One region of the Simplicispira sedimenti genome, then DNA from elsewhere that is predicted to be linked to it. Evidence: predicted binding sites of a transcription regulator. Region 1 holds the regulator's gene; each other region holds the start of a gene.
What was found. Region 1 encodes sigma-54, which starts transcription at its own class of promoters, with help from an activator protein. Its sites were predicted from a motif close to TGGCANGNAANCTGCTTT; they were not measured.
Positions count from the first base shown of each region.

Region 1 (7,542 bases):
GCCACCACCAGGCGCCCGCTGCCGGGCAGCGGCAGCAGGGCGCCGTCGTGGCCCTGGCGCAGGTAGTCGTTGTCGAAGGCGCGGGCGAACAGCTCGTCGATCAGCTGCGCGCTGGCGCGCCCCCCGGCGCCGTGCGTCATGTCCACGCGGCCCTGCTTGAAGTCGATGGGACGGACGTAGTCTTTGCGGATGCTCATGCGGACACCACCGGAATGTCTTTGAACCGCCCGTAGGCGTAGTGCGCGGCGCAGGCCCCTTCGTTGGACACCATGCACGAACCCATGGGGCTCTCGGGCGTGCACACGGTGCCGAACAACTTGCAGTCAGTGGGGCGCTTGACGCCACGCAGGATGGCGCCGCACTCGCACTGCTTGTGGTCGGGCACGCTGCTGTACTGCAAGGCGAACTTGCGCTCGGCGTCCCACGCGGCAAAGGCTGGGCGGATCTGGAGCGCGCTGTAGGGCACCTCGCCCAGGCCGCGCCACTCGAAGCTCTCGCGCAGCTCGAACACCTGCGACACCAGGTTCTGCGCGGCCAGGTTGCCCTCGGGCGTGACGGCGCGGGAAAACTCGTTCTCGACCACGGCGCGGCCCGCGTTGACTTGGCGCACCAGCATGAGGATGCCCTGCATCACATCGAGCGGCTCGAAGCCCGAGATCACCACGGGCTTGCGGTACTCCTCGGCAAAGTGCTCGTAGGGCTGCGAACCGATCACGATGCTCACATGCGCCGGGCCAATGAAGCCGTCGATGGGAACGGTGCCCAGCTGGCGCACCTCCGCCGATTCGAGGATGTGCGTGATGGCGGCTGGCGTGAGCACATGGCAGCACAGCACACTGAAGTTGGACACCGCCCGCTCCCGCGCCTCGCGCAGCACCAGGGCGGTGGGCGGCGTGGTGGTTTCAAAGCCAATGGCCAGGAATACGACTTCGCGCTCGGGGTGCTTGTCGGCCAGGGCCAGGGCGTCGGCCGCCGAATAGACCATACGCACATGGGCCCCCCGCGCCTTGGCCTTGATGAGTGAAAGCCCTTCCGACGCGGGCACGCGCATGGTGTCGCCGTAGGTGCACAGCATCACACCGCGCTCCAGCGCCAGGCGGATCGCCAGGTCGATGCGGCCGATGGGCAGCACGCACACCGGGCAGCCAGGTCCGTGGATCATGCGCACGCTCTCGGGCAGCAGGCCCGCAATGCCATAGCGCGCGATGGCGTGCGTGTGGCCGCCGCAAAACTCCATGAAGCGGTAGCTGTGCCCAGGCCGCACCTCGGCGGCAATATTCGCCGCGATGTGGCGCGCCTGTTCGCCGTCGCGGTACTCGTCGATGTACTTCATGCGCCCCCCTGCGCACTGGCGAGTTCGGCGAACAACGCCAGCGTGCGCTCGGCTTCCTCGGGGTCGATCTTGCCGATGGCATAGCCCACATGCACGATCACGTAGTCGCCCAGTTGCGCATCGTCCACCAGGGCGATGGACACCTGCTTGCGCACACCGGACAGGTCCACCACGGCCTGCTGACCGGGCAACAGTTCCACCACGCGGGCGGGTATGGCTAGGCACATGCGGTCGTCTCCTCTGAACAGTTGTGACAGGACGCCTGCGCCAGTTGCTGCGCGGCCACCCAGGCCTGGCCCAGCGCGAGCCCGGCATCGCCGCAGGACAAGGCCTGCGCCGTATGCACCCGCAGGCCCTGCGCCTGCAAACCCGCCACGCAACGCTCGGCCAAAATGCGGTTGAAGAAGCAGCCACCGCCCAGCACCACGCAGCGCACCCCCCGCTCGCTGGCCACCCGCGTGGCCCGCGCCACCAGGGCATCGGCCAGCGCGAGGTGGAACTGCGCGGCGGCAGTCTCGACCTGCGCCCGGCTGGGTGAAGACCACTGCGCCCAAGGCAGGCACAGCGGGCGCAGATCGATGCAGCCCGTGGCATACACCGGCGCCAGCGCCGGTTCGGTGCGCTGCGCCAGCGCGCCGCCGTGGGCCTGCAGATGGCGCGTGGCCGCCTGCTCCAGCGCGATGGCGGCCTGGGCCTCCATGTCCTGGCGTACCGACAGGCCCAGCAGGCCCGCCACGGCGTCAAACCAGCGCCCGGCCGCCGTGGTTTGCGGGCAGTTCAACCCGCGTGCCAGCATGGCCTGCACGGTGCGTGCCGCCGTTTCGCCCACGACGGGTGCGAAGCGCGGCACGATCTGCTCGGCCTGGCCGCTGGCGTGCAGCAGGGCTGCCGCCATGCGCCAGGGTTCGCGCGCCGCGATATCGCCTCCGGGCAGCGCAAGTGGCGCCAGATGCCCTACCCGCTCACAGCGCGCGCCATGCACCCACAGCAGTTCACCGCCCCAGGCCGTGCCATCCAGCCCCAGGCCCACACCGTCGAGCGTGAGGGCGATCACGGGCTCCTGCACGCCGTGCTCGGCCAGCACCGCCGCCGCATGGGCATGGTGGTGCTGCACCGCCACGGCGGGCAGGCCGCGCTCCCCGGCCACACGCAGCGCCAGGCGGGTGCTGAAGAAGTCCGGGTGCAGGTCGTGCGCCACGGCGTCCAGCGGCGCGCCGGGGCGCGCCAGCAGATCCTCCACCGACTGCTCCAGCGCCGCGCACGCGGCCGGGTCGGACAGGTCGCCATGCACGGCGGACCACAGCGGCGTCTGGGGCGCCTGGGTATCGAACAGGCAAGCGCTGTTTTTCAGGAAGGCTCCGCAGGCCAGGATGCGTGCCATGGCGCCCCCTCAACCCTGCCCGGATCTGAGCCGCGCCAGCTCGGCTTCGAGCTGCGCGATGCGTGTCTGCACGCTGGTGGGTTCGATGGCATCGGGGTGCAGCAGCCAATCCAGCCAGGCGTCCATGCCCTCGCCCGTGGTGGCCGAGAGCTGGAGGATGCGGATGCCGGGGTTGACGCGGCGCGCATAGTCCATGCAGCGCTGCACGTCGAAGCTCAGGTGCGGCAGCAGGTCGGTCTTGGTCAGCACCATGAGCTGTGCCGCGGCGAACATGTCGGGGTACTTGAGCGGCTTGTCCTCGCCCTCGGTGACCGAGAGGATGACCACCTTGGCGTCTTCGCCCAAATCCCACAGCGCGGGGCACACCAGGTTGCCCACGTTTTCGATGAACAGCAGCGACTGCGGATGGTGGTGGCGCCCGTGCCCGTGGTCGTGGTGCCCGTGTTCATGCGCATGGTCGTGCAGCGCCAGGCGGGCGAAGGCCTGGGCCACCATGGGGGCGTCCAGGTGGCAACCCTTGCCGGTGTTGACCTGGATGGCCGGCGCGCCGCTGGCGCGGATGCGGTCGGCGTCGTGCGAGGTCTGCTGGTCGCCCTCGATCACGGCCAGCGGCAGCTCGGGGTGTTGCTGCTGCAAGGTACGGATGGTGGCGCACAGCAGTGTGGTCTTGCCCGAGCCGGGGCTGGAGACCAGGTTGAGCGCACGCACGCCGTGGGCATGGAAATGCGCGCGGTTGTGCTGCGCCACTTGGTTGTTGGCGCCCAGCACGTCCTGTTCGATGCGCAGCGTGCGCGATTCGCTCAGCCCCGGCACCGACACCCGCGCCGCGCCGGCGCCAAAGTGCAGATCGCCCGTGCGGGCATCCACCTGCGCACCGGCGGCCGCGGGTACCTCTGGGTTGTTGCATCCACACACGACACACATGTTCGGCTTCCTTTCTATGCCACCTGCATCTCCAGCACGCGCAATGCGTCCCCACCCTGGGGGGCGAGCCCGTAGCCGCCGCAGGCGGGGCAGGCATCGCCGCGCTGCACGATCTCCACCGCGGCACCGCAGCCCGGGCACCAGGCACGGCCGGGCGGCTCGTCGATGAGGACTTGCGCCCCTTCGAGCAGGGTTCCCGGGGCGATGGCGTCCAGCGCAAAGCGCAACGCCGGCACTTCCACCCCAGCGAGCCGGCCCACTTCCAGGCGCAATTGCAGCACGCGCGCAAAGGCCTCGCGCGCCGCCGCGTCTTCCACCACCTGCAGGATGCCACCGGCCAGGCTCAGCTCATGCACGGACCTGCTCCCCGCATTGCGCACCGCCCAGGCCCGGCCGCCTGTGCGCCGTACCCGGGGCATGTGCAGGGACGTACATGGCTCAAGCGCGCGCCAGCAGCATGGCCAGGCCGGCGCCGCCGATTCCCATTCCGGCCACGCGCAGCCATGCTGCATGCATGCGCTGCAGCGCCAGGCCCAGCCCCAGGCCGCCGAGGTGCAGCAGCGCCGTCGTCAGGGTGAAGCCCGCGCCGTAAGCCAGCCAGGGGGTGGCAGGGTCCCACTCCAGCCCATGGGCCATGCCATGCAGCAGCGCGGCGGCAGCGACCAGGCCCATGCACCAGGCGCGGGGAAGCACCGCGCGGCCCAGCAGCAGCACGCCCAGCGCGGCGACGCTCGCGGCGATGGCGGCCTCCAGCCCGCCAGCGGGCCCCCTGGCCCCCCAGCCCGCCGCCAGCGCGCCCAGCAGCATGGTGGAGACGAAGAGGGCGGGCGCCTGCCAGCGGCGCCGCGCGGGAGCCGCGGCGGACCACAGCCCCACGGCCAGCATCGCCAGCAAATGGTCGGCGCCCAGCACCGGATGGACCAGGCCGCTGAACCACGTGGCGGCCTGGGCAGGCCCCGGGCCCCCATGGGCGTGGGCGGACCCCGCGACCATGCAGAGCCCCCACATCGGCAAAACCATGGCACCAAGGCAGTCGCGTCGCATGTCCATCTCCTGGCCGAGGCCATCGGGGGGCGGGAAACACCCCGGCGTTGTTTCAGCGCCCGCGCCGGCCGGCGGGGCACAGAGCCGAAGATTACAACGCCTTGCGCAGCGTGGCGACCGGAATGCGCAGCGCCTCGCGGTATTTGGCGACGGTGCGGCGCGCGCACTCGATGCCCTGCTCCTTGAGCATGTCGGCCAGTTGGCTGTCGGACAGGGGCTTGGCGGGGCTTTCGGCGGCGATGAACTGCTTGATGAGTGCGCGCACCGCCGTGCTGGAGGCGTTGCCGCCCGTGTCGGTGCCCAGGCCCGAGCCGAAGAAATATTTCAGTTCGAACGTGCCCTGCGGCGTGGCCATGTACTTGGCCGTGGTCACGCGCGAGATGGTCGATTCGTGCAGGCCCAGCTCATCGGCAATGTCGCGCAGTACCAGCGGGCGCATGGCCAGCTCGCCATGCACGAAGAAGTTCTTCTGCCGCTCGACGATGGCGCGCGAAACGCGCAGGATGGTGTCAAAGCGCTGCTGGATGTTCTTGATGAACCAGCGCGCCTCCTGCAAGCGCTGTTGCAGCGCCTGGTGGCCTTCGCCCCCGCGGTGGCCGCGCAAGGCGCCCGCGTACACGTCGTGCACGCGCAGCTTGGGCATGACCTCGGGGTTGAGCTGCACCACAAAGTTCTGCCCACTGCGACCGCTGCGCGTGACAAGCACGTCGGGCACCACGGCGTTGCGCTCCACATCGGCAAAGCGCCGGCCTGGGCGCGGCTCCAGCCGGGTGATCAGCGCCATCGCGGCACGGGTGCGTTCCTCGCTGCAGCCGCACAGCTGCACCAGGCGGCGCACGTCGCGCCGCGCCAGCAGGTCCAGCGACTGGCCGCAGATGCACAGGGCCGCCTGCACGGTCTCGGCGTCGGCCGCGCCCTCCTGCAACAGCGCGCGCAGTTGCAGGCCCAGGCATTCGGCCAGGTTGCGCGCGCCCACGCCGGTGGGCTCCAGGCTTTGCAACAGACGCAGCGCCACCGTGAAGTGGTGCACCAGTTCATCCAGTTGCTCCGGGTCGTCCGTGCCCGCCAGCCCCTGGGCCAGGGTCTCGATCGGGTCTTCAAGGTAGCCGTCTTCGGTCAGCGATTCGATGAGAAAGCGCAGCGCCGCCCTGTCCACGTCGGACAGGCGCAGCGCCAGGGCCTGGCGGTGCAGATGCTCGGTGAGGGATTCCTGGGTGTGCACCCATTCCGTGGCGTCGGTGTCCTCATCGGCAGCAGCGCCTTGCTGGCGCGCTGGGGCGTCACCGCCCCATTCGCTGTCGTCGGGAGCGATCTCGGTGGTGCCGTCGCCCTCCCAGCCGGGTTCTTCACCCAGGACGGAAGTTTCGGCATCATTTTGGCCCTCTGCGCTTGCTGTATCTGCGCCAGCAGCTCCTGAAATAATAGCAGCATCGGCGGTGGCATCGTCCCGTTGCGCAGGCATGTCGGCCTGACTCAGGCCAAAGGCCTCGCGCTCGGCCTCGTCGCTGGAACGTTCCAGGAATGGGTTCTCGTCGAGCATCTGCTCGATCTCTTGCGACAGCTCCTGGGTGGACAGTTGCAGCAGCCGGATGGACTGCTGCAATTGCGGCGTCAGCGCCAGGTGCTGCGATACGCGGAGCGAGAGCCCTGGCTTCATCACATCCTGAAGTGTTCGCCAAGGTACACGCGGCGCACCTCGGCGTTGTCCACGATCTCGGACGGTGTGCCCTGGGCCAGCACATGCCCGTCGCTGATGATGAAGGCGTGGTCACAAATGCCCAGCGTCTCGCGCACGTTGTGGTCGGTGATGAGCACACCGATGCCGCGCTCCTTGAGAAAGCCGATGATGCGCTGGATCTCGATCACCGCGATCGGGTCGATGCCGGCAAAGGGCTCGTCCAACAGAATGAAACGCGGCTGCGTGGCCAGGGCGCGTGCGATCTCCACGCGGCGCCGCTCTCCGCCCGACAGGGCCATGGCGGGCGATTCGCGCAGGTGGTCCACGCGCAGCTCCTGCAGCAGCGCCGTGAGGCGTTCCTCGATCACCGCATTGCTGAGTGGTTGGCCCTGGGCGTCGCGCTGGAGCTCCAGAACGGCGCGCACGTTCTCTTGCACGCTGAGCTTGCGAAAGATCGACGCCTCCTGCGGCAGGTACGACAGCCCCAGGCGCGAGCGCCGGTGGATGGGCATGTGTGCAACCGACTGGCCGTCGATGCGGATGTCGCCGGCGTCGCTGCGCACCAGGCCGACGATCATGTAGAACGAGGTGGTCTTGCCCGCACCGTTGGGGCCGAGCAGACCGACGACCTCGCCCTTTTGCACGGTGAGCGAGACATCCTTGACCACCTTGCGGCTGCCATAGGCCTTGGCCAGGTGCAGCACTTCCAGCCGGCTGTTCGCCGCTGCGGGTTCGTTGTGCTCCATGCCGCCCCCGTTCACCGCGTGCCGCCCAGCGTGCTGCTGGGCCGCAGGGCCGGGCTGGCGCTGGCAGGTTCCTGCACCGGGGCCGACGCGGCCCCGGCAGGTGGCTCCTTGGGCGAGAGCACGGCACGCACACGCCCGCCCGGTGCCGGGCCGTCGCCTGCCGCGTTGGGCGCGGCCTTCTGGCCATCGACGGTGAACACGTCGGTCAGGTTGTTATAGACGATGACGGCGCCCGTGATCTCATCGCTGACCGCCGTGCCGCGCAGGCGACGCAGTTCGGCGCGGCGCACGAAACGCACTGCGTCGTTGCGGCCGTCGTATTCGATGACTTCGCCCTCGCCCTCGATGTACTCCTCGGGAGCGCCCGGCGCCACGTCACGCCGCTGGCGGAAAAAGGCGCGCTGCCCGGGCTCGGCGCTGACGGTACCGAACTGGA
Region 1 is NZ_JAKVIJ010000006.1:209,484-217,025, forward strand. Features, by position in the region: gene hypE (hydrogenase expression/formation protein HypE) at 1-197, opposite strand, end outside; gene hypD (hydrogenase formation protein HypD) at 194-1,333, opposite strand; gene MJ602_RS08925 (HypC/HybG/HupF family hydrogenase formation chaperone) at 1,330-1,560, opposite strand; gene MJ602_RS08930 (Kae1-like domain-containing protein) at 1,551-2,714, opposite strand; gene hypB (hydrogenase nickel incorporation protein HypB) at 2,724-3,638, opposite strand; gene MJ602_RS08940 (hydrogenase maturation nickel metallochaperone HypA/HybF) at 3,653-3,994, opposite strand; gene MJ602_RS08945 (HupE/UreJ family protein) at 4,077-4,682, opposite strand; gene MJ602_RS08950 (RNA polymerase factor sigma-54) at 4,774-6,339, opposite strand; gene lptB (LPS export ABC transporter ATP-binding protein) at 6,339-7,106, opposite strand; gene lptA (lipopolysaccharide transport periplasmic protein LptA) at 7,118-7,542, opposite strand, start outside.

Region 2 (7,542 bases), on a different contig from region 1:
ACGGGTTGCTGTATCTGACGGTGCAACTCACGCATGGGAGCCAGGGCGGCGTCGCGAATGCTGAGCCGCGCCTTCACCAGATTGCCCAATTCCAGTAGTCGCATGCCCAGTCGATAGGTTCCGGATTCAGGCCGGTCCACAAATCGACCTATCGTCAGATCGTTCAGGATGCGGTGTGCTGTGGATGGGTGCAGCCCCGTTCTTTCGCTGATTTCCTTGAGCGATATGGCTTCTTCACGTGAGGCCAAAACGTCAATGAGGGTGAACATGCGTTCCAGCACCTGCACACTGGGTTTGGACGGTAGGTCTGGATCGATTCGTTTCATGTCTGAACGCGGTGTGGCAACGCTTGATTTTATCTTGTGAAATGAGATGGCGTGGTGTCATACCGATGGGTTTTGCCATTGGCCATCGACAAGGATCTCGTGCGGATGGAAGCGTGCCTTGTAGTCCATCTTGGGGCTGTTCCTGATCCAGTACCCCAGATACACATAAGGCAACCCTAAACTCTTCGCCTGCTCAATCTGCCACAGGATGTTGTAGGTGCCGTAGCAGGCTTCGGGGTCTGGCTCGTAGAAGGTATAGACCGCGGACAGGCCATCATCAAGCACATCAAGAATGGACACCATGCGCAGGGCGCCAGGTGAGCCATCGGGCCTGGGGTCTCGGAATTCCACCAGCCTGGAGCGCACCCGGCTCTGGAGCAGAAATTGGGCGTACTGGTCCACGCTGTCGTGGTCCATGCCGCCGCCTGGGTGGCGGCCATTTTGGTATCGCAGATACAGTTCGTAGTGTTCCGGGTCAAATCCTGGCGCAACAATCCGTGCCTGAAGCCTTGCATGTTGCTTGAATGCTCGGCGCTGGCTGCGGTTGGGTTGAAAGCTCTGCGTGATGACGCGCAGTGCAATGCAGGCCTGGCAGCCATCGCAATAGGGGCGGTAAGTGAACATGCCACTGCGACGAAAGCCTTGCTTGACCAGGCGGGAGTAGGTTTCGTTGCCAACCAAGTGGCTGGGGGTGGCGACCTGCGATCTCGCCATTTGCCCAGGAAGGTAACTGCATGCGTAGGGCGCTGTGGCGTAAAACTGCAGTGTCTGGAACGGATACTCGTTGAGCTGTGTCATGCCGACTGGGGAGGGCGGGAGAGAAGCCAGTCCCAGTATAGGGGCTCGAAGTGCCAATGCAGGGGTGCTTGGTTGCGGGCCAGTGCCACCTTGCCCACAAAGGTGGTCCGATCTATTTCCTGTGCTCCCAGTGAGGCCAGATGTGCCGTGTTTTGTTGGCAGTCTATCCAGCCAGCGCCTTGTGCTCCACACAACGCCACAAGTGCTGCCAAGGCAATCTTGGATGCGTCAGTGCGGCGTGCGAACATGGATTCGCCAAACACTGCCTTGCCTATGGAAACGCAGTACAGCCCGCCGGCAAGTTCGCCATCCATCCAGGTTTCGATGCAGTGGGCATGTCCCGCGCCATGCAGTGCTGTGTAGGCATCGACCATGGAGGGGACGATCCAGGTGCCATTTTGGCCTTCGCGGGAGGTTGTGGCGCATGCGGTGATCACGCGTTGAAACCCATGGTTGACGCGGATTTCGCACCGTGGATCTGCCCGAAAGCGTTGCAGCGTTTTTCGCAAGGATCGGTGGAGCCGAAACCGATGGATATCCAACACCATGCGGGGATTGGGCGCCCACCACAACACGGGCTGACCCTGGCTGAACCAGGGAAAAATGCCATGGGAGTAGGCTTCCAGCAGTCGGGTCACCGACAGATCGGCGCCTGCTGCCAGCAGGCCAGGGGCAGGTGAGTCGTCCGCCCAAGCGCTGTCGACGTTGGGCAGTGCATCGGAAGTGTCGAGCCAAGGTAAAGGCAGATTCATGGGCGATGGCGAAGCAATGTTGGGGATACTACGCCATCGGTGCCCAACGAAAAAACCACCCAGGTCTTGCAACTCTGGGTGGTTTGTTTGGCTCCCCGACCTGGGCTCGAACCAGGGACCTACGGATTAACAGTCCGGCGCTCTACCGACTGAGCTATCGGGGAATATCGGCATGAATTTTTTGGCTCCTCGACCTGGGCTCGAACCAGGGACCTACGGATTAACAGTCCGGCGCTCTACCGACTGAGCTATCGGGGAATATCGGCATGAATTTTTTGGCTCCTCGACCTGGGCTCGAACCAGGGACCTACGGATTAACAGTCCGGCGCTCTACCGACTGAGCTATCGAGGAACAAGCCTCACATTATATACACAAAAATCACCAAAAAACCGATGGAACGGTTTCCTATGGAGCATCAGCCTGGCTCTGGGCGCAGCCAGAGCCAAATGAGCACGCAGGCCATGAAGCTGGTAGCCATGATGGCAACCCAGAGCTTGCTGCTTGTCCAGAACAGGATGACTGCACAGACAGTCATCAGAATGGTGGCGTTCCACTTGGACCGGCGCCCCACACGGCCACCATTGGCCCAGTCGCGCAGCATGATGCCAAACAGTGGGTGATACCACAGCCATTCATGCAGTTTGGGCGAACTGCGTGCGGCGGCCCATGCCGCCATCAGGATGAACACGGTGGTCGGCAGGCCCGGCAAAAACACGCCCACCACACCCAAACCCAGGCAAAGTATGGCGAACGCCAGCAAAGCCCATCGCATGGGTTTGGGAAGCGGTGGATGCTCGGGAGGCGGCATCACCTTGGGTGGGCTGGGCTGGCCAGGGGTGGAATCCATCAGGGAGGGGAGGGCATTCGCTCAGGCGCCCATTGTGCCTGTGTGCACGACGCTTGTACTTGCATTGACCTTCGGGCAAAGCGGTTTTGCACAATGTCCTACTGAAGCCGATACTGACGAAATAAAGGTACAGTCCGCCGAAACGAAAACGAGCCAATGACCATTCATTCCATTCTCAAGATGGGCGATGCGAGATTGCTGCGTGTGGCACGCCCGGTACAGGTCTTCGATACACCCGAGTTGCGCCAGTTGGTGCAGGACATGTACGACACCATGCACCACGCCAGTGGTGCAGGCTTGTCTGCCCCACAGATAGGGGTTGACTTGCAGGTCGTTGTTTTTGGTTCGGACAAGCCCAATCCCAGGTATCCCCAGCGGCCCATGGTTCCGCCGACTGTTTTGATCAACCCTGTGGTAGTGCCCATGGGGAGTGACACTGAAATGGACTGGGAGGGTTGCCTTTCGCTGCCCGGCTTGCGGGGGAAGGTGCCGCGGTGGAAGCGCATCCAGTACTCAGGCTTCGATTTGCAGGGCCACCCCATTGCGCGTGAGGCCGAAGGCTTTCATGCCAGGGTCGTGCAGCATGAATGCGACCACCTGTTCGGCATTCTCTATCCGATGCGCATGCAAGACTTCACGCAGTTTGGGTTCACTGAGGTGCTGTTCCCGGAAATGGCGTCCGTTCAGGACGACTGATCTTGCAGTTCTTGCCACTCCTGCGCACTGTAGGCGCGGGAGCCGGTGACAAAGCTGACCCCTTCCGGGCCTTCGAGTGAGAAGCTTGCGCCGCTGCCCTGGGTGACGTCTATGACCAGTTGGCGCTGCTTCAGATGCTCCCACTGGCTTTCGCTCACGTAAAAAGGACAGCCGCCAATCGTTCCGATGAGCAAGTCATAGCGGCCGGGCGAGAGCTCGCCTTCCAGGTAGCACATGGGGCTGCTGCCATCGCAGCAACCGTGCGATTGGTAAAACATCAGCGGCGCTCCGTGCTGATCTCTGAGCTTTTCAATCAAGGCCAGGGCTTGCGGGGTAGCAACAACGCGTTCGACCATCCTGGTGCTCCTTTGAAAAAAATGGGGCGATCCGCAGACCGCCCCATGAGAACGTGGCTAATCGATAGTCCTCAGAAGAAGCCCAGAGCCTTGGGGCTGTAGCTCACCAGCAGGTTCTTGGTCTGCTGGTAGTGGTTCAGCATGACCTTGTGCGTTTCGCGACCGATGCCCGACTCTTTGTATCCCCCGAAGGCAGCGTGCGCCGGGTAGGCGTGGTAGCAGTTGGTCCAAACACGGCCCGCCTGGATGCCACGGCCCATACGATAGGCGCGGCTGCCGTCACGCGACCAGACACCTGCGCCCAGACCGTACAAGGTGTCGTTGGCAATGGCCAGGGCTTCGGCTTCGTCCTTGAAGGTGGTCACAGCCAGCACGGGGCCGAAGATCTCTTCCTGGAAGATGCGCATCTTGTTGTGGCCCTTGAACAGGGTCGGCTCGATGTAATAGCCGCCCGCCAGGTCGCCTGGCAGTTGAGCACGCTTGCCGCCCGTGAGCACCTGTGCGCCTTCTTCCTTGCCCAGGCTCAGGTAGCTTTCGATCTTCTTCATTTGCTCGACCGAGGCTTGTGCGCCCATCATGCTGTCGGTGTCCAGTGGGCTGCCTTGCTTGATGGCGCGTACGCGCGCCAGTGCGCGATCCATGAACTTGTCGTAAATCGACTCTTGGATGAGCGCGCGCGAGGGGCAGGTGCAGACCTCGCCCTGGTTGAAGGCGAACAACACCAAGCCTTCGATGGCTTTGTCGAAGAATTCGTCATCGGCATCGGCCACATCGGCAAAGAAGATGTTGGGCGACTTGCCACCCAGTTCCAGCGTGGCCGGAATCAGGTTGTTGGCGGCAGCCTGGGCAATCACCTTGCCGGTGGCGGTGGAGCCGGTGAAGGCGATCTTGGCGATACGGCGGCTCGAAGCCAGCGGCATGCCTGCCTCACGGCCATAGCCGTTGACGATGTTGACAACACCGGCAGGCAGCAGGTCGGCGATCAATTCGATGAGCACCAGGATCGAGATGGGCGTGGACTCGGCCGGCTTGAGGATCACGCAGTTGCCTGCAGCCAGCGCAGGCGCAAGCTTCCAGGCTGCCATCAGGATGGGAAAGTTCCATGGAATGATCTGCCCGACCACACCCAGAGGCTCGTGGAAGTGGTAAGCCACCGTGTCGGCATCGATCTCGCTCAGGCTGCCTTCCTGTGAGCGCAGGCAACCTGCGAAGTAACGGAAGTGGTCCACGGTGAGTGGGATGTCGGCGTTCAGCGTCTCGCGGATGGCCTTGCCGTTGTCCACGGTTTCTGCATAGGCCAGTTTTTCCAGGTTTTGCTCGATGCGATCGGCAATCTTGAGCAGTAGGTTGGCGCGGTCGGCTGCCGGAGTGCGCCCCCATTGCGGCGCGGCTGCGTGGGCGGCGTCCAGGGCCAGCTCAATATCCTCGGCCGTGGAGCGTGCAGCCTGGGTGTATGCCTTGCCGGTGATGGGGGTGAGCACATCGAAATACGTTCCCTTGACCGGTGGGACGAACTTGCCACCGATGAAATTGTCGTAGCGGGCCTTGTATTGGACCTTGGCATCGGGGGAACCGGGGGGGGCGTACAGCATCGGAAGTCTCCTTGTGGATTGAATGAAAAATCAACCCGCCGCATTGTTTGCACGGCGTGTCGGTCTTCCATTGCAGGATGCGTGCCACCCCGTGTTGCCGTTTCTTGCACCCGAATCGGCGTCGCGGGCATGCCAAGGTGTTTCACCGGGCTGTGCCACTGTGTCGGCCTGTTGCGCACACTGTGCCAAAACGGCACAGTGCAACGGGTTTTTGCGCTGAAGTACACCTGCCGACTGGCGCACAATGGACACATCGCCTCCTTGCCATGGGGCGATGCCGGAGGCGGCGCACCCGCCCCGAGCACTGAACACAGGAGACAAATGGCCATGCCTTCCTCTGTCTACTCGGAACGTACGGTTCCAGCCGCGTTGCGCCGTGCCCGCTGGCATTTGATGAGTGCTGGTGCCTTGCCACCGGATCTGATACCTGCAGAGCTGCAGCGCTCTTGGCTGCGCAGTTGGGATGCAGGGCTGCAGCCTTGCGGTCGCACACCAGGCGCACCGCATGCCTCTGGAGCGCAACTGGCCAGGGCCCTGGAGCAGCAGCGCGAACTGGTTGCCTACGCCCGGCCCGTGATGGAGTTTCTGCTGGAGCAAACCCGTGAAACCGACAGCATGGTGGTACTGGCCGGCACCGATGGAATGCTCCTGCATGCCTCAGGCGATCCCCAGTTCATGGGCCGTGCCGAGCGGGTGGCGTTGCGCCCCGGCGCCACCTGGAGCGAGCAGTATCGCGGCACCAATGCGATCGGCACGGCACTGACCGATGACCGTGCCCTTGTGGTGCACGCGCAGGAGCATTTTCTGGAGCGCAATGGGTTTTTGACCTGTGCAGCGGCTCCGATCCATGCGGCCGATGGACGGTTGCTGGGGGTGCTTGATGTCTCTGGTGACCATCGGGGCTACCACCGGCACACCTTGGCTCTGGTGCGTTCGGCGGTGCGGATGATTGAGCACCGTTTGTTCGACACAAGGCACGACCCGCGCCACTGGAGCGGGCTGCGCCTGCGCCTGCATGCGCAGCCAGAGGGGCTGGGTACGGTCACTGAAGGTTTGTTGGCCGTGCGTGAAGATGAGCTGCTGGTGGGCGCCAGTGTCACGGCGCTTCAACTGCTGGGTTTGCAATGGAGCGACCTGGGTGCTGTGCGGATTGAGCAGGTGCTGGTGGAATCCATGCACCAGTTGCTGGAGTGGTGTCAGCGGTCACCGGCAGTGGCGCGGGTGGTGCATACCGTGGCGGGTCACACCTTGTGGGTCAAGACAGAAGCCGGCCGGGTCCTCCAGGGATCATTCAGCAACTCGCAGGTGCACAAGGACACTGCGGCTGTGCCAGAGGATGCGTTGGCACGCATTGATACGGGTGACGCCACGCTGCGCTCTGCGATCGCCCGTGCCCGCAAGGTGGTAGACAAGCCCATCCCCTTGTTGTTGCAGGGTGAGTCGGGCGTGGGCAAAGAAGTCTTTGCGCGAGCGCTGCACCAGAGCGGGCCGCGCCAGCACAAGCCCTTTGTTGCCGTCAACTGCGCGGCTTTGCCGGAATCGCTGATAGAAGCGGAGCTGTTTGGCTACCAGTCCGGCGCTTTCACTGGCGCTCGGCGAGAGGGGGCGCCAGGGCGCGTCCGTGAGGCCGATGGCGGAACCTTGTTCTTGGATGAAATCGGTGACATGCCGCTGTCTCTGCAGGCGCGCTTGTTGCGTGTACTGCAAGACCGCGAGGTGACGCCCTTGGGGGGGGGCAAGCCCATAGCCGTCGATTTTGCGCTGGTCTGTGCAACCCACCGTCACCTTCCGCGTGAGATCCAGGAGGGGCGTTTTCGCGAGGACCTGTACTACCGCCTCAACGGCCTGACACTGTGTCTGCCCGCACTGCGCGAGAGAACTGACTTCGATCACCTTCTCGACAGCCACTTGCAGAATCTCATGCCGCACAGGCCTTTGACCGTCGCCACGGAGTTGCGCCAGCGGTTGCGCTCGTACCCCTGGCCCGGCAACGTGCGCCAGTTGGCCAGCGCCTTGCGTACCGCGTGTGCATTGTTGGACGCACAGGAGAGCGTGATCGACTGGCACCACCTGCCCGACGACCTGGCACTGGACCTGCGCTCCCAGTCCACGGCGGGGCCGTCGGCATCTCAGGTCGAATTGCCCAGCGACCTGCGCACGCTCTCACACCAAAG
Region 2 is NZ_JAKVIJ010000008.1:104,883-112,424, reverse strand. Features, by position in the region: gene MJ602_RS10525 (IclR family transcriptional regulator) at 1-326, opposite strand, end outside; gene MJ602_RS10520 (arginyltransferase) at 384-1,124, opposite strand; gene aat (leucyl/phenylalanyl-tRNA--protein transferase) at 1,121-1,876, opposite strand; tRNA gene MJ602_RS10510 (tRNA-Asn) at 1,965-2,040, opposite strand; tRNA gene MJ602_RS10505 (tRNA-Asn) at 2,059-2,134, opposite strand; tRNA gene MJ602_RS10500 (tRNA-Asn) at 2,153-2,228, opposite strand; gene MJ602_RS10495 (YbaN family protein) at 2,293-2,724, opposite strand; gene def (peptide deformylase) at 2,881-3,420, shown strand; gene MJ602_RS10485 (DUF779 domain-containing protein) at 3,408-3,776, opposite strand; gene adh (aldehyde dehydrogenase) at 3,848-5,368, opposite strand; gene MJ602_RS10475 (sigma-54-dependent Fis family transcriptional regulator) at 5,696-7,542, shown strand, end outside.
Region 2: adh (aldehyde dehydrogenase) is a predicted target of sigma-54. The motif match lies at 5,438-5,455, and genes of this name have one in related genera.

Region 3 (7,542 bases), on a different contig from region 1:
AAGCGCATGGCAGCGATGGCCTTGTCGGCGTTTCCACGGCATTTGAAGTTGGCAAAGCCCTCACCGTGCGCCACGGCGATGGGCAGGCGGCTGCCCGCCATGCCTTGCAGGAACAGGCTGGGCGATTCCAGCACTTCCACCAGCGACAGGCGGGCCTCGAAGCGCTCGCTCTGGTTGGTGGTGAAGCGCGGCCAGTCCTGCGCGCCGGGGATGATGTCGGCCAGTTCGGCGAACATCTGGCAGCCGTTGCACACGCCCAGGCCAAAGGTGTCCTGGCGCGCGAAGAAGCCCTGGAACTGCTCGGCCAGCACCTTGTTGAAGGTGATGGAACGCGCCCAGCCGATGCCCGCGCCCAGCGTGTCGCCGTAGCTGAAGCCGCCGCAGGCCACGACGCCCTTGAAATCCTCCAGACGTGCGCGCCCGCTCTGCAGATCGGTCATGTGCACGTCGTGCGCCTCGAAGCCCGCTTCGGTGAAGGCATAGGCCATCTCCACATGCGAGTTCACGCCCTGCTCGCGCAGCACGGCCACCTTGGGCCTGGAGAGGTTCAGGAATGGCGCGGCCACGTCCTGGGCCGGGTCGAACGTCAGGTGCACATGCAGGCCCGGGTCGGCGGGGGCGCCCGCAGCGGCGTGCTCGGCGTCGGCGCAGGCAGGGTTGTCGCGGCGCTGGCAGATCTGCCAGCTCACGCTGTCCCAGACCTGGTGCAGGTCTTCGAGCTTGGCACTGAAGATGGCCTTGGCATCGCGCCAGACCTGCAGCTCGCCCTTGCCCGCGGCGATGGGGCTGGCTGCGGGCCGCGTCTTGCCGACGAAATGGCTGCAGGCCGAGAGGCCGTGCGTGCGCAGCGTCTGCATGACGTCGTTGCGCTCGCTCGTGCGCACCTGCAGCACCACGCCCAGCTCTTCGTTGAACAGCGCCTTGAGCGTGAGTTCTTCGCGCCGCGCGCTGACCTGACCGGCCCAGTTCTTGGCGTCGCCCGCGTCCATGCGGCTGTCGTTGATGCCGTCGCCCTCGGTGACGAGCATGTCCACATTCAGCGCCACGCCCACGTGGCCGGCAAAGGCCATCTCGGCCACGGCGGCGAGCAGGCCGCCGTCACTGCGGTCGTGGTAGGCCAGGATCTGGCCCTTGGCGCGCAGCGCGTTCACGGCGTTCACCAGATTCACCAGATCCTTGGCATCATCGAGGTCGGGCACGGTGTCGCCCGCCTGGTTCAGCACCTGGCCCAGGATGCTGCCGCCCATGCGGCACTGGCCCTTGCCCAGGTCGATGAGCACCAGCGTGGTGTCTTCCTCGGTGGCGTCGAGCTGCGGCGTGAGCGTACCGCGAACATCCTGCAACGTGGCGAAGCTGCTCACGATCAGGCTGACGGGCGAGACCACCTTCTTCTGCGCGTCGCCATCCTTCCACTGCGTGCGCATGGAGAGCGAATCCTTGCCCACGGGGATGCTCACGCCCAGTTGCGGGCACAGCTCCAGGCCCACGGCCTTGACGGTGGCATACAGGTCGGCGTCTTCGCCCGGTTCGCCGCAGGCGGCCATCCAGTTGGCGCTGAGCTTGACGCGCGGCAGCTCGATGGGCGCCGCCAGCAGGTTGGTAATGCTTTCCGCCACCGCCATGCGGCCCGAGGCGGGGGCGTTGAGGGCGGCCAGCGGCGTGCGCTCGCCCATGGCCATGGCCTCGCCGGCAAAGCCCTTGTAATCGGCCAGCGTCACGGCGCAGTCGGCCACAGGCAGCTGCCAGGGGCCGACCATCTGGTCACGGTGCGTGAGACCGCCCACGGTGCGGTCGCCGATGGTGATGAGGAAGCGCTTGGACGCCACGGTGGGGTGGCTCAACACGTCGATCACGGCCTTCTGCAGCGGCACGCCGGTCAAGTCGATGGGCGTGAACTGGCGCTGCACGGTTTGCACATCGCGGTGCATCTTGGGCGGCTTGCCCAGCAGCACGGACATGGGCATGTCCACGGGGAGCTTCTGGTCGGCCGCCTGCGCGGCGGTGTCTTCCAGCACGAGCTGGCGCTCTTCGGTAGCGGTGCCGATCACGGCGAACGGACAACGCTCGCGCTCGCAGAACGCGCGGAACTGGGCGAGCGATTCGGGCGCGATGGCCAGCACGTAGCGCTCCTGGCTTTCGTTGGACCAGATTTCCTTGGGCGCCAGGCCCGATTCTTCGAGCTGCACGGCGCGCAGGTCAAAGCGCGCACCGCGCCCGGCGTCGTTCGTCAGCTCGGGGAAGGCGTTGGACAGGCCGCCCGCGCCCACGTCGTGGATGGCCAGGATGGGGTTGTCCGTGCCCAGCGCCCAGCAGTGGTTGATGACCTCCTGCGCGCGGCGCTCGATCTCGGGGTTGCCGCGCTGCACGGAGTCGAAATCCAGCTCCGCCGCGTTCTGGCCCGTGGCCATGGAGCTGGCCGCGCCGCCGCCCATGCCGATGCGCATGCCAGGGCCGCCCAGCTGCACCAGCAGCGTGCCGGCGGGGAATTCGATCTTCTGCGTGAGCCGGGCGTCGATGCTGCCCAGCCCGCCCGCGATCATGATGGGCTTGTGGTAACCGCGCGCCACGCCCGCCACGGTCTGCTCGTACTCGCGGAAGTAGCCCGCCAGGTTGGGCCGGCCGAACTCGTTGTTGAACGCGGCGCCGCCCAGCGGCCCCTCGGTCATGATCTGCAGCGGGCTGGCGATGTGCTCGGGCTTGCCGCCGGGCTGGTCACTCAGGCCGCCCCATAGCTTGGAAACCGTGAAGCCCGTCAGGCCCGCCTTGGGCTCGGAACCGCGCCCGGTGGCGCCCTCGTCGCGGATCTCGCCGCCCGCGCCGGTGGAGGCGCCGGGGAAGGGCGAAATCGCCGTGGGGTGGTTGTGCGTTTCCACCTTCATCAGCACATGCTGCGGAACGCTCTCTTTTTGATAGCTACTGGCGCTTACCCCTTGTGCGCCAGAGGCCATTTTTGCCACAAAGCGCTCGACCTGGTGGCCTTCCATCACCGAGGCGTTGTCGGAGTACGCCACCACGGTGTGCTGCGGGCTAGTCTGGTGCGTGTGGCGGATCATGCCGAACAGGCTTTTCTCCTGCGCCACGCCGTCGATGGTGAACTGGGCGTTGAAGATCTTGTGGCGGCAGTGCTCGCTGTTGGCCTGCGCGAACATCATCAGCTCCACGTCGGTGGGGTTGCGCTTGAGCCCCTGGAAGGCGTTGACGAGGTAGTCGATCTCATCGTCGGCCAGCGCCAGGCCCCATTGGGTGTTGGCGGCCTCCAGCGCGGCGCGGCCGCCGGCCAGCACGTCCACATGCTCCATGGGCTGGGGCGGCAATTCGGAGAACAGGGCCTGCGCGTCGGCCAGGTCGAACAGCACCGACTCGGTCATGCGGTCGTGCAAGAGCGCGGCCACCTGGGCCAGTTGCTCTTGCGACAGCGTGGGGCGGCTCAGCAGGCCGTGCTGCATCTGCACGCGGTATTCCACGGCACGTTCCACACGGCGCACCTGCAGGCCGCAGTTGCGCGCAATGTCGGTGGCCTTGGAGGCCCAGGGCGACACCGTGCCCAGGCGCGGCGTGACGACGATGGCGGCGCCATCCAGCGGGCCCTGGTACGGGTCGCCGTAGGTCAGCAGCGCGGCCAGGCGCTGGTGCTGCTCGGGCGTGGGGGGGGCATCCGTGGCCACCAGGTGCACGAAGCGCGCCGCAATGGCGGCAATCTTCGGGTGGATGGCTTCGAGTGCGGGCTGGAGTTGCTGGGCGCGAAAGGGGCTGAGGGCGTTGCCGCCCGCAATCGTGGTCAGGTGCAAGGTCACTTTGACGGCCTGGGTGGGTGGTGTGGGAGAGGAGGCGCCTGCAGGCAGGCGGTTTTGCGGCGTTGCCACGGGAACCCGCGATTTTACCGGGCGGTGCGAAGGGCTTGGGGCCGACACCAGCGTATCGCACGGGCCGATGGGATAATCCTGCCGCATGAGCATCACCATCAAAGACGCCGAGGGCATCGCTGGCATGCGCAAGGCCTGCCGCCTCGCCTCGGAAGTTCTGGACTACATCGCCCCGCACATCAAGCCGGGCATCACCACCGCTGAGATCGACCGCCTGGGCGCCGAGTGCATGGCCCGCCAGGGCACGCGCTCGGCCACCATTGGCTACCAGCCGCCGGGCTACCCGGCCTACCCGGCCTCGCTGTGCACCTCGGTCAACCATGTGGTGTGCCATGGCATTCCCAACGACAAGCCGCTCAAGAAAGGCGACATCGTCAACGTGGACGTCACCGTCATCACCGACGAGGGCTGGTACGGTGACAACAGCCGCATGTACCTGATCGGCGAATGTTCCATCGCCGCCAAGCGCCTGTGCGCCATCACCTTCGAGGCCATGTGGCACGGTATCGTGCAGGTCAGGCCCGGCGCACGCCTTGGCGACATTGGCCATGCGATCCAGAAGTTCGCTGAAGGGCACGGTTTTTCCATCGTGCGCGAATTCTGCGGCCATGGCATCGGCAAGAACTTCCACGAAGAACCGCAGGTGCTGCACTACGGCCGCCCCGGCACGCTCGAAGAGCTCAAGCCCGGCATGGTGTTCACCATCGAGCCCATGATCAACGCCGGGCGCCGTGACATCAAGGAACTGGGCAATGACGGCTGGACCATCGTCACCAAGGACCACAGCCTGTCGGCCCAGTGGGAGCACACGGTGCTGGTCACGCCCACGGGCTACGAGGTGATGACGCTTTCCGAGGGCTCGCCTGCACTCCCCTCCTTCGTTACAGCCACAGCGACCTGAAATGCCCCCCCCTGAGCCGCTTCGCGTCTTCCCCCCAGGGGGACGCCCCCAGTGCGGCGGGGCGGCCCTTGCACGGGGGCTGCTGGCCCGGGCCGCGCCGGTATCAAGCTTAGGGGGCGGCATGCAACGCGGTGGAGTCCCCGAAACGAAATATGTGCATGGATATTGCTTGGTGAGGCCATGACCGAACTCCAAGCCCTGCGCGACACCTACCGCCAACACAAAGCCACCCTGCTGGCCAGCCTGCAGGCCCAGGGCGCATCGACCCGTGGCATCCATGTGCTGCTGCGCAAGTTCTCGCGACTGGCCGACGGGTTGCTCACCACCCTGTGGCAGCGCGCCGGTCTGCCGCCCGGCCTGACCCTGGCCGCCGTGGGCGGCTTTGGGCGCGAGCAGTTGTTTCCGCACTCCGACATCGATGTGCTGGTGCTGCTGCCCACCGACCTGCCCGCACCGGACACGGTGCGCGAGCAGGTGGAGGCCTTCATCCGCAGTTGCTGGGATGCCGGGCTGGAGATCGGCTCCAGCGTGCGCAGCGTGGAAGAATGCCTGAGCGAGGCCGCCAATGATGTGACGGTGCAGACCTCACTGCTCGAAGCACGGCGCATTTGCGGCGACGCCGCCCTGTTTGCACGCTTTGAGCACCAATTTGGTGCACAGCTCGACCCGCACGCCTTTCTGGTGGCCAAGACGCTGGAGATGCGCCAGCGCCACACCAAGCACGAAAACACCCCTTACGCGCTGGAGCCCAACTGCAAGGAGTCGCCCGGCGGCCTGCGCGACCTGCACCTGATCCTGTGGGTGGCCCGTGCCGCAGGCCTGGGCAAGCGCTGGGACGAGCTGGCCCACAGCGGCCTGGCCACACCGTACGAGGTGCGCCAGATCCAGCGCAACGAGGCACTGCTGTTTCTCATTCGCGCACGCCTGCACGCCATGGCCGGGCGACGCGAAGACCGGCTGGTGTTCGACCTGCAGACCGCCGTGGCCGAATCCTTTGGCTACCGCTCGCAAACCCCCGAGGGCGCGCGCTTTCCGCTGCGCGCCAGCGAGACGCTGATGCGGCGCTACTACTGGGCGGCCAAGGCGGTCACGCAACTGAGCCAGATCCTGTTGCTCAACATCGAAGAACGCCTGAACCCGCCCACGCAGTCGCCCCAGCCCATCAACGCGCGCTTTCTGGACAAGAACGGCCTGATCGAGGTGGCCAGCGACGACCTGTACCAGCGCAACCCGCACGCCATCCTTGAGACCTTTCTGCTCTACCAAAGCTCCACCGGGCTGCAGAACCTCTCGGCGCGCACGCTGCGCGCGCTCTACAACGCGCGCGGCGTGATGGACGCTGCCTTCCGGCGCGACCCGGTGAACCGCGCCGCCTTCCTGCGCATCCTGCAGCAGCCCTCGGGCATCACGCACGCCATGCGGCTGATGAACCAGACCTCGGTGCTCGGGCGCTACCTCTGGCCGTTCCGGCGCATCGTCGGGCAGATGCAGCACGACCTGTTCCACGCCTACACCGTGGACCAGCACATCCTCATGGTGCTGCGCAATGTGCGGCGCTTCTTCATTGCCGAACATGCGCACGAGTACCCGTTCTGCTCGCAGCTCGCGGGCGGCTGGGACAAGCCCTGGGTGCTGTTCGTGGCCGCGCTGTTCCACGACATCGGCAAGGGGCGCGGCGGCGACCATTCGCAGATCGGCGCCATGGAGGCGCGGCGCTTCTGCCGCCAGCACGGCGTGACGCGCGAAGACGCCAAGCTCATCGAATTCCTGGTGCGCGAGCACCTCACCATGAGCAACGTGGCGCAGAAGCAGGACCTGTCGGACCCCGACGTGATCACCGCCTTCGCCCAGCGCGTGGGCAACGAGCGCTACCTCACGGCGCTGTACCTGCTCACCGTGGCCGACATCCGGGGCACCAGCCCCAAGGTGTGGAATGCCTGGAAGGGCAAGCTGCTCGAAGACCTGTACCGCGCCACGCTGCGCGTGCTGGGCGGCCGGGCACCCGACGCACAGGCCATGATCGAAGCGCGCAAGCGCGAGGCCCTGGTGCTGCTGGCCCTGAGCGCCCTGCCCTTCGAGGCGCACAAGAAGTTGTGGGACACACTGGACGTGAGCTATTTCATGCGCCACGAGGCCGCCGACATCGCCTGGCACACGCGCCACCTGTCACGCCACGTGGGCACGCAGCAGCCTGTGGTGCGGGCGCGCCAGTCGCTGGCTGGCGAAGGCTTGCAGGTGCTGGTGTACGCACCCGACCAGAGCGATCTGTTCGCACGCATCTGCGGCTACTTTGACCGCGCGGGCTTCTCCATCCTGGATGCGCGCGTGCACACGGCCCACAACGGCTATGCGCTGGACACCTTCCAGGTCGTCAGCGCCACACTGCAGGGCCACTACCGCGAACTCACGCACATGGTGGAGAACGACCTCAGCCACGCCATCGTGCAGGGCGGACCCCTGCCCGAGCCTGGGCGCAAGCGGGTGTCACGCCGCGTCAAGAGCTTCCCCATCACCCCCCGCGTGACGCTGCGCCCCGACGAAAAGGCGCAACGCTGGCTGCTGGGCATCTCGGCCAGCGACCGCGCGGGCCTGCTCTACCTCGTGGCACGGGTGCTGGCACGGCACAACCTGAGCGTACAACTGGCCAAGGTCAGTACCCTGGGCGAGCGTGTGGAAGACACCTTCCTCATCCAGGGCGCCGAGCTGCAGAACAACCAGCGCCAGATCGAGATCGAGACCGAAGTGCTGGAGGCGCTGGCTGCTTGATGCGCAGGGACG
Region 3 is NZ_JAKVIJ010000005.1:87,191-94,732, forward strand. Features, by position in the region: gene purL (phosphoribosylformylglycinamidine synthase) at 1-3,794, opposite strand, end outside; gene map (type I methionyl aminopeptidase) at 3,949-4,764, shown strand; gene MJ602_RS07320 ([protein-PII] uridylyltransferase) at 4,945-7,530, shown strand.
Region 3: MJ602_RS07320 ([protein-PII] uridylyltransferase) is a predicted target of sigma-54. The motif match lies at 4,919-4,936, and genes of this name have one in related genera.

Region 4 (7,542 bases), on a different contig from region 1:
TAGCAGCGGGGCTTACCAGCTCACCTCACGGTCGGGCGTGGCGCTGATCTTGTGGATGGACAGGTCGGCGCCGTCGTATTCTTCCTCCTGCGACAGGCGCAGGCCTACGGTGGCCTTGAGTGCCCCGTACACCAGCGCTCCGCCCAGCAGGGCCCAGGACACGCCCATCAGCGTGCCGATGAGCTGCCCGGTGAAGGCTACACCGCCCAGGCCTCCCAGCGCCTTGCTGCCGAAAATGCCAGCCGCCAGGCCACCCCAGGTGCCGCACAGCCCGTGCAGCGGCCACACGCCCAGCACGTCGTCGATCTTCCAGCGGTTTTGCGTGAGGGTGAACATGACCACAAAGATGGCCCCGGCCACGGCGCCCACGACGAGGGCGCCCAACGGGTGCATCAGGTCGGAGCCTGCGCACACGGCCACCAGGCCCGCCAAGGGCCCGTTGTGGACGAAGCCGGGGTCGTTCCTGCCCAGCAGCAGGGCGGTCAGCGTCCCGCCCACCATGGCCATGAGGGAGTTCACGGCCACCAGGCCCGAGACCTTGTCCAGCGTCTGCGCGCTCATCACGTTGAAGCCAAACCAGCCCACCACGAGCACCCAGGCGCCCAGCGCCAGGAACGGGATGCTGGAGGGCGGGTGGGCCGAGATCGCGCCGTCCTTGCGGTAGCGGTTGGAGCGCGAGCCCAGCAGCAGCACAGCGGGCAGCGCGATCCAGCCACCCACCGCATGCACCACCACGGAACCGGCAAAGTCGTGGAACTCCTCGCCCGTCAACGCCTTGATCCAGGCCTGCACACCGAAATGTTGGTTCCAGGCAATGCCCTCGAAGAAGGGGTACACCAGGCCCACGATGACGGCCGTTGCCATCAGTTGCGGCCAGAACTTGGCGCGTTCGGCGATGCCGCCGGAGATGATGGCGGGAATGGCCGCAGCAAAGGTCAGCAGGAAGAAGAATTTGACCAGCGCGTAGCCATTGAGCTGCGCCAGGCTTTCGGCGCCCACAAAGAAGTGGCTGCCGTAGGCCACGCTGTAGCCCAGGGCAAAGTAGGCGACGGTGGAAACGGAGAAGTCCACCAGGATCTTGACGAGTGCGTTGACCTGGTTCTTTTTGCGCACCGTGCCCAGTTCCAGAAAGGCAAAGCCAGCGTGCATGGCAAGCACCATGATGGCGCCCAGGAGGATGAAAAGGGTGTCCGCGCCCTGTTTGAGTGAATCCATGGTGGTCAGTGGGGTCGAAATTGATCCGTTGTGGTGCGCGGGCGGTGCCCGCAGCCTGAATGCACCGGGATAAAGCAAAATATGCGCCACGCTTGGGAATGAGCTGTGGACAACAGCACTGGCTTGGTGCTGTCCCAGGTTGCTATAAAAACAATAGCTGCTTACGCAATACAGACAAGCGTTAGAATGCGTTTTTACATAAATATTTTGATGCCGCAGGGTCTGATGGCTGCTGCGGCCTTGTGCTGTCTGTATGCAAAAACCGGTTTCGCGCGCCCCTTGGATTGACACCCTCAAGGGCGCGGCCTGCATCGCCATCGTCTGGCACCACCTGGCGTTTTACGGTCCCATGTCCGATGTGGCTTTGCCGCTGGCGCCGAATCTGATCGCCTGGCTCTATGACCATGCGCGCCTGGCGGTGCAGGTGTTTCTGGTGCTAGGGGGCTATCTGGCCGCCAGCAGCCTGGCGCCGCAGGGTTGGGTGCGGTTTGACAGCGCGGCCGCGCAGATCGGCAAGCGCTTCGTGCGCTTGATGATTCCGCTGGCAGCGGCGCTGGCGGTGGCCATGGCGGCGGCGGCGCTGGTGCGGCCGTGGCTGGAGCATCCCAGTGTCCCCGATGCTCCCCGGTGGCCGCAATTGCTGGCGCATGTGCTGTTGCTGCAGGACCTGGTGGGAGAGGAGGCGCTCTCGGCCGGGGTGTGGTACGTGGCCATCGATTTCCAACTGTTTGCGGGTACCGTGCTCGTGCTGGCGGGCGTGCGCACGGCGCTGTCCCAGATGCCCCCGGTGGTGCAGGCACGGGCCGTACAGGCGGTGGTGCTGGCGGGCGTGGCCGCGTCGCTGTTCTGGGCCAACCTCCAGCCCGAGCTGGATGTGTGGGGACTGTATTTCTTTGGCGCCTATGGCCTGGGCATGCTGGCGTGCTGGGCCGTGCGTTCACTGCGTCCGGCGTGGTGGTGGGGGCTCATGGCTGCCCTGGCAGTGGCGGCCCTGGCATGGGACTATCGCAGCCGGATTGCGCTGGCTGCCGTCACCGCTTTGACCTTGGCGGTGTTGCTGCGCCAGGTGCCGCAGTGGCCTGCGGGGGCATGGGCCAGGGGCTTGCAGCGTGTGGGCCGGATGTCCTACTCGGTCTTTCTGGTCCACTTTCCGGTCTGCCTGCTGGTCAACGCCGCGTTTGCGCAGGCCTGGCCCACCCAGCCCGTGCCCAATGCCTTGGGCATGGGGCTGGCGTTCGTACTGTCGCTGGTGGCCGGGCGCCTGATGTTCCGCTGGGTGGAGCAGCCTGCACCGACCTGGATGCAGGCATTGCGCTGGCAGGCCGGCATGCTGGGCCTTGGGCTGCTGGTGCTGCAGGTCGAGGCGCTGTGGTGAGTCAGGGGTGGTCGTGGTCGGCAAAACCCGGTGTTTGCCGACCCTTGCGCCGCATGTCGATGAACCAGGCCATGAACGGCAGCAGCAGCATGGAACCCGGCACCACCCAGATGATCAGGTAGGGGCTGACAGACGATGCAGAGCGCATCACCTGGCGCAGGTGAGCGCGGTCTTCGGGGCTCCAGCGGCCCAGCCGACGTTGGCGCACCAGCCACACCACAGAGCCGCGCATGACGGCCATTTCACCGCGCAGACGGTTCTTCTCGCGGTGGTTGCCTGCCAGAAACGAGCAAAACCACTCCGGCGCCCGCTCCATGCGGCGCTGAAATGCGCTGGTGGAGTTGGGATCGAAGCTTGGGTCTTGCATGGACTCTGGCGGGCAAGGGAGGTGCATGGGCGCGATTGTCGCTCCAAGCGGAGACTTTTGCACAGGAACAATGTCACACAGCGGCCCCAGCGCCTGCGCAGGCTTCAATCAGCGGTGCAACTCGCCAGCGCTCTCGGGCTGGTAGATGATGGACTTGACCTTGACGGTCATGCTCTTGCCACCCGGGCCAGGCCAGGCCAGTTCATCCCCCACCGACAGGCCCAGCAACGCGCTGCCCACAGGGGCGAAGATCGACACACGGTCGGCACTGCCATCCATGTCACGTGGGTACACCAGGGTCAGGCAGAAATCCTTGCCCGTCTCCGCGATGGTGAACTGGACGGTGGAATTCATCGTCACCACGTTCGGCGGGATTTCCTCGGGTGCCACGACGTCGGCGCGGTCCAGTTCGGACTGCAGGTCTGCCTTGCCGGGGAAAACGCTGGCTGGAATGGCCGCCAGCAGGGCCTCGATGCGATCCAGGTCGAGCGAAGAAAGAATGATCTGGGGTTTCTTGGATGCCATGGCCAGCTCCGAAGGATCAAAGGGCGCCACTGTAGTGCATGGGGAATCCCGCACTGCCGCTCATGGGTATGCGGCGTTGGGTGGCTTGAAAAAGAAAAAACCCGCCGGGCAGGCGGGTTGTGGACAGGTCTGCGACGCGCCGCGCTGCAGACCTGGAGTGCGATCAGATGTCGCGGCGGGGCGAGCCGGTGAACAGCTGGCGCGGGCGGCCGATCTTGTACTCGGGGTCGCTGATCATTTCGTTGAGCTGTGCGATCCAGCCCACGGTACGGGCCAGGGCAAAGATGCCGGTGAACAGGTTCACCGGGATGCCGATGGCGCGCTGCACGATGCCGGAGTAGAAGTCCACGTTCGGGTAGAGCTTGCGCTGCACGAAGTAGTCGTCTTCCAGGGCAATCTTTTCGAGCTGCTTGGCCAGTGCGAACAGGGGGTCCTTTTCCAGGCCCAGTTCGGCCAACACTTCATTGCAGGTTTCCTGCATGAGCTTGGCGCGCGGGTCGTAGTTCTTGTACACGCGGTGACCGAAGCCCATCAGCTTGACGCCGGAGTTCTTGTCCTTGACCTTCTCCATGAATTCGCCCACCTTGGCCACGCCGCCCATGGCCTGGATTTCTTCCAGCATGTTCAGGCAGGCTTCGTTGGCACCCCCGTGGGCAGGGCCCCACAGGCAGGCCACGCCGGCGGCGATGGCCGCAAACGGGTTGGTGCCGGACGAGCCGCACAGGCGCACGGTAGAGGTGGAGGCATTCTGCTCGTGGTCTGCGTGCAGGATGAAGATGCGGTCCATGGCCTTTTCGATGACCGGATTCACCTTGTAGTCCTCGCAAGGCGTGCCGAACATCATGCGCAGGAAGTTGCCTGCGTAGGACAGGTCGTTGCGGGGGTACATGTAGGGCTCGCCCTTGCCGTACTTGTACGCCATGGCCACCAGCGTGGGCATCTTGGCGATCAGGCGGATTGCGGCGATGTCGCGGTGCTGCGGGTTGTTGATGTCGGTGCTGTCGTGGTAGAAGGCCGACAGAGCGCCCACCAGACCGGTCAGCACGGCCATGGGGTGGGCATCGCGACGGAAGCCACGCAGGAAGAACTGCATCTGCTCGTTGACCATGGTGTGATTGATCACACGCTTGTGGAAGTCGGTGCGCTGTCCCTCGTCGGGCAACTCACCCTTGAGCAGCAGGTAGCAGGTGTCCAGGTAATCGCACTTGGTGGCCAGTTGCTCGATGGGATAACCGCGGTACAGCAGCTCACCCTTGTCGCCGTCAATGTAGGTGATGGCGGACTGGCACGATGCCGTGGACAGGAAGCCAGGGTCGTAGGTGAACATGCCGGTTTGGGCGTACAGCTTGCGGATGTCGATCACATCCGGGCCGATGCTGCCCTGGTACACCGGCAGTTCCACGCTGGGGCTGCCGTTACTGAACGACAGGGTGGCTTTGTTGTCAGCGAGCTTCATTGTTGCGTCCTTGTTGAGATGACCGAAGAGAGAGGGGCGTGGAGGGCTTCAGGCCGGTGCCAGCGGCGGGTCGCTATGCCTGAGCATGCCCAGCACATCGCGTACCACAGGGGTGTCGAGAGCGCCTTCCGGTTCGCGCCGCCGCAGCAGCAGGTCCAGAAGGTCGTTGTCCGAGAGGTCCATCAGCGCGGCCAGGCCTTCGGCATGGCGTTGCGTCAGGGTGGACTCATACCGGGAGAAGAACCGCTCGATGAACAGGTCGTTTTCCAGCAAGCCGCGTCGGCAGCGCCAGTGCAGCTTGCTCAACGCGCGGGTATCCAGCAGTGCATCGCACGCTTCTCCCGCGGACATGGTGGTTGCTTCACCCATGGTGTGGTCGTGTCTTGCTTCAGATGGCGCGGCGCACCATCAATTCCTTGATCTTGCCAATGGCCAGCGCGGGCTTGAGGCCCTTGGGGCACACGTCCACGCAGTTCATGATGGTGTGGCAGCGGAACAGACGGTACGGGTCTTCCAGGTTGTCCAGGCGCTCGGCGGTGGCTGCATCGCGGCTGTCGGCAATGAAGCGGTAGGCCTGCAGCAGGCCGGCGGGGCCGACGAACTTGTCGGGGTTCCACCAGAAGCTGGGGCAGCTCGTGGAGCAGCTCGCGCACAGAATGCACTCGTACAGGCCGTCGAGCTCTTCACGCTCTTCGGGCGACTGCAGGCGCTCGCGCTCGGGCGGGATGCTGTCGTTGATCAGGTAGGGCTTGATCGAGTGGTACTGCTTGAAGAACAGCGTCATGTCCACGATCAGGTCGCGGATCACGGGCAGGCCCGGCAGCGGCTTGAGCACGATGGTGCCCGGCAAGGTGTTCATGTTGGTCAGGCAGGCCAGACCGTTCTTGCCGTTGATGTTCATCGCGTCGGAGCCGCAGACGCCTTCGCGGCAGGAGCGGCGGAACGACAGTGTGGGATCCTTTTCCTTCAGCTTGAGCAGTGCGTCCAGCAACATGCGTTCGTGGCCGTCGAGTTCGATCTCGACGGTCTGCATGTAGGGCTTGGCGTCCTTGTCCGGGTCGTAGCGGTAGATTTGGAATGTGCGTTTTTGCATGGCGATTCTCTCGTGGGGCAAGACCTGATCAGAACGTCCGAACCTTCGGGGGGACGCTGTCCACCGTCAGGGGCTTGAGGTTGACGGGCTTGTAGGTCAGGCTGTTGCTTTCCTTGTGCCACAGGGTGTGCTTGAGCCATTCCTTGTCGTTGCGGCCCAGCGGCGCATCGGCATCGTCGGCGGGCTTCTCGTAGTCGTACACGGTGTGGGCACCGCGGCATTCCTTGCGGGCGGCCGCCGACACCATGGTGGCCTGGGCAGCTTCGATCAGGTTGTCCACTTCCAGCGCCTCGATGCGCGCGGTGTTGAACACCTTGGACTTGTCCTGCAGCGTGATTTCGGCCACGCGCTCACGCAGGGCGGCGATCTTCTTCACGCCTTCATCCATGCTGGCCTGGGTGCGGAACACGCCAGCGTGCTGCTGCATGGAGGCGCGGATATCACCAGCCAGGGTCTGGGCATAGATTCCGCTGGTGGATTTTTCGAGCTGGTTGAGGCGTTCCAGCGTCCGGTCTGCAGCGTCCTTGGGCAGTGGCTTGTGGGTCTTCTGCTTGTTGTTGAACTCCACGATGTGGCGGCCAGCGGCCTTGCCGAACACCAGCAGGTCCAGCAGCGAGTTGGTGCCCAGGCGGTTGGCGCCGTGCACGCTCACGCAGGCGCATTCGCCCACGGCATAGAGCCCGTTGACGATGCGGTTGGCCGTGCCGTCGTGCGTGACGACCTGGCCATTCACGTTGGTCGGGATGCCGCCCATCTGGTAGTGGATGGTAGGCACCACGGGGATCGGCTCCTTGGTGATGTCCACGTTGGCAAAGTTGACGCCAATTTCGTACACCGAGGGCAGGCGCTTGTGGATGGTCTCTGCACCCAGGTGGTCGAGCTTGAGCAGCACGTAGTCCTTGTTGGGACCGCAGCCACGGCCTTCCTTGATTTCCTGGTCCATGGAGCGGGACACGAAGTCGCGCGGAGCCAGGTCCTTCAACGTCGGGGCGTAGCGCTCCATGAAGCGTTCGCCATTGCTGTTGAGCAGGATGGCGCCTTCGCCACGGCAGCCTTCGGTCAGCAGCACGCCCGCGCCGGCCACGCCGGTGGGGTGGAATTGCCAGAATTCCATGTCCTGCAGCGGGATGCCAGCGCGTGCGGCCATGCCCAGGCCGTCGCCGGTGTTGATGAAGGCGTTGGTCGAGGCAGCGAAGATGCGGCCTGCGCCGCCCGTGGCGAACAGCACGGTTTTGGCTTCCAGGATGTACAGGTCGCCGGTTTCCATCTCCAGGGCGGTGACACCGACCACGTCGCCATCGGCGTCGCGGATCAGATCCAGCGCCATCCATTCGACGAAGAAGTTGGTGCGGGCCTTGACGTTCTGCTGGTACAGCGTGTGCAGCATGGCGTGGCCCGTGCGGTCGGCTGCGGCGCAGGCGCGCTGGACGGGTTTTTCACCATAGTTGGCGGTGTGGCCGCCGAAGGGGCGCTGGTAAATCGTGCCGTCGGGGTTGCGGTCGAACGGCATG
Region 4 is NZ_JAKVIJ010000007.1:143,475-151,016, reverse strand. Features, by position in the region: gene MJ602_RS09750 (tRNA dihydrouridine synthase) at 1-3, shown strand, start outside; gene MJ602_RS09745 (ammonium transporter) at 13-1,215, opposite strand; gene MJ602_RS09740 (acyltransferase family protein) at 1,469-2,590, shown strand; gene MJ602_RS09735 (hypothetical protein) at 2,592-2,957, opposite strand; gene rnk (nucleoside diphosphate kinase regulator) at 3,066-3,482, opposite strand; gene MJ602_RS09725 (citrate synthase) at 3,646-4,938, opposite strand; gene MJ602_RS09720 (FAD assembly factor SdhE) at 4,987-5,307, opposite strand; gene MJ602_RS09715 (succinate dehydrogenase iron-sulfur subunit) at 5,327-6,031, opposite strand; gene sdhA (succinate dehydrogenase flavoprotein subunit) at 6,060-7,542, opposite strand, start outside.
Region 4: MJ602_RS09745 (ammonium transporter) is a predicted target of sigma-54. The motif match lies at 1,287-1,304, and genes of this name have one in related genera.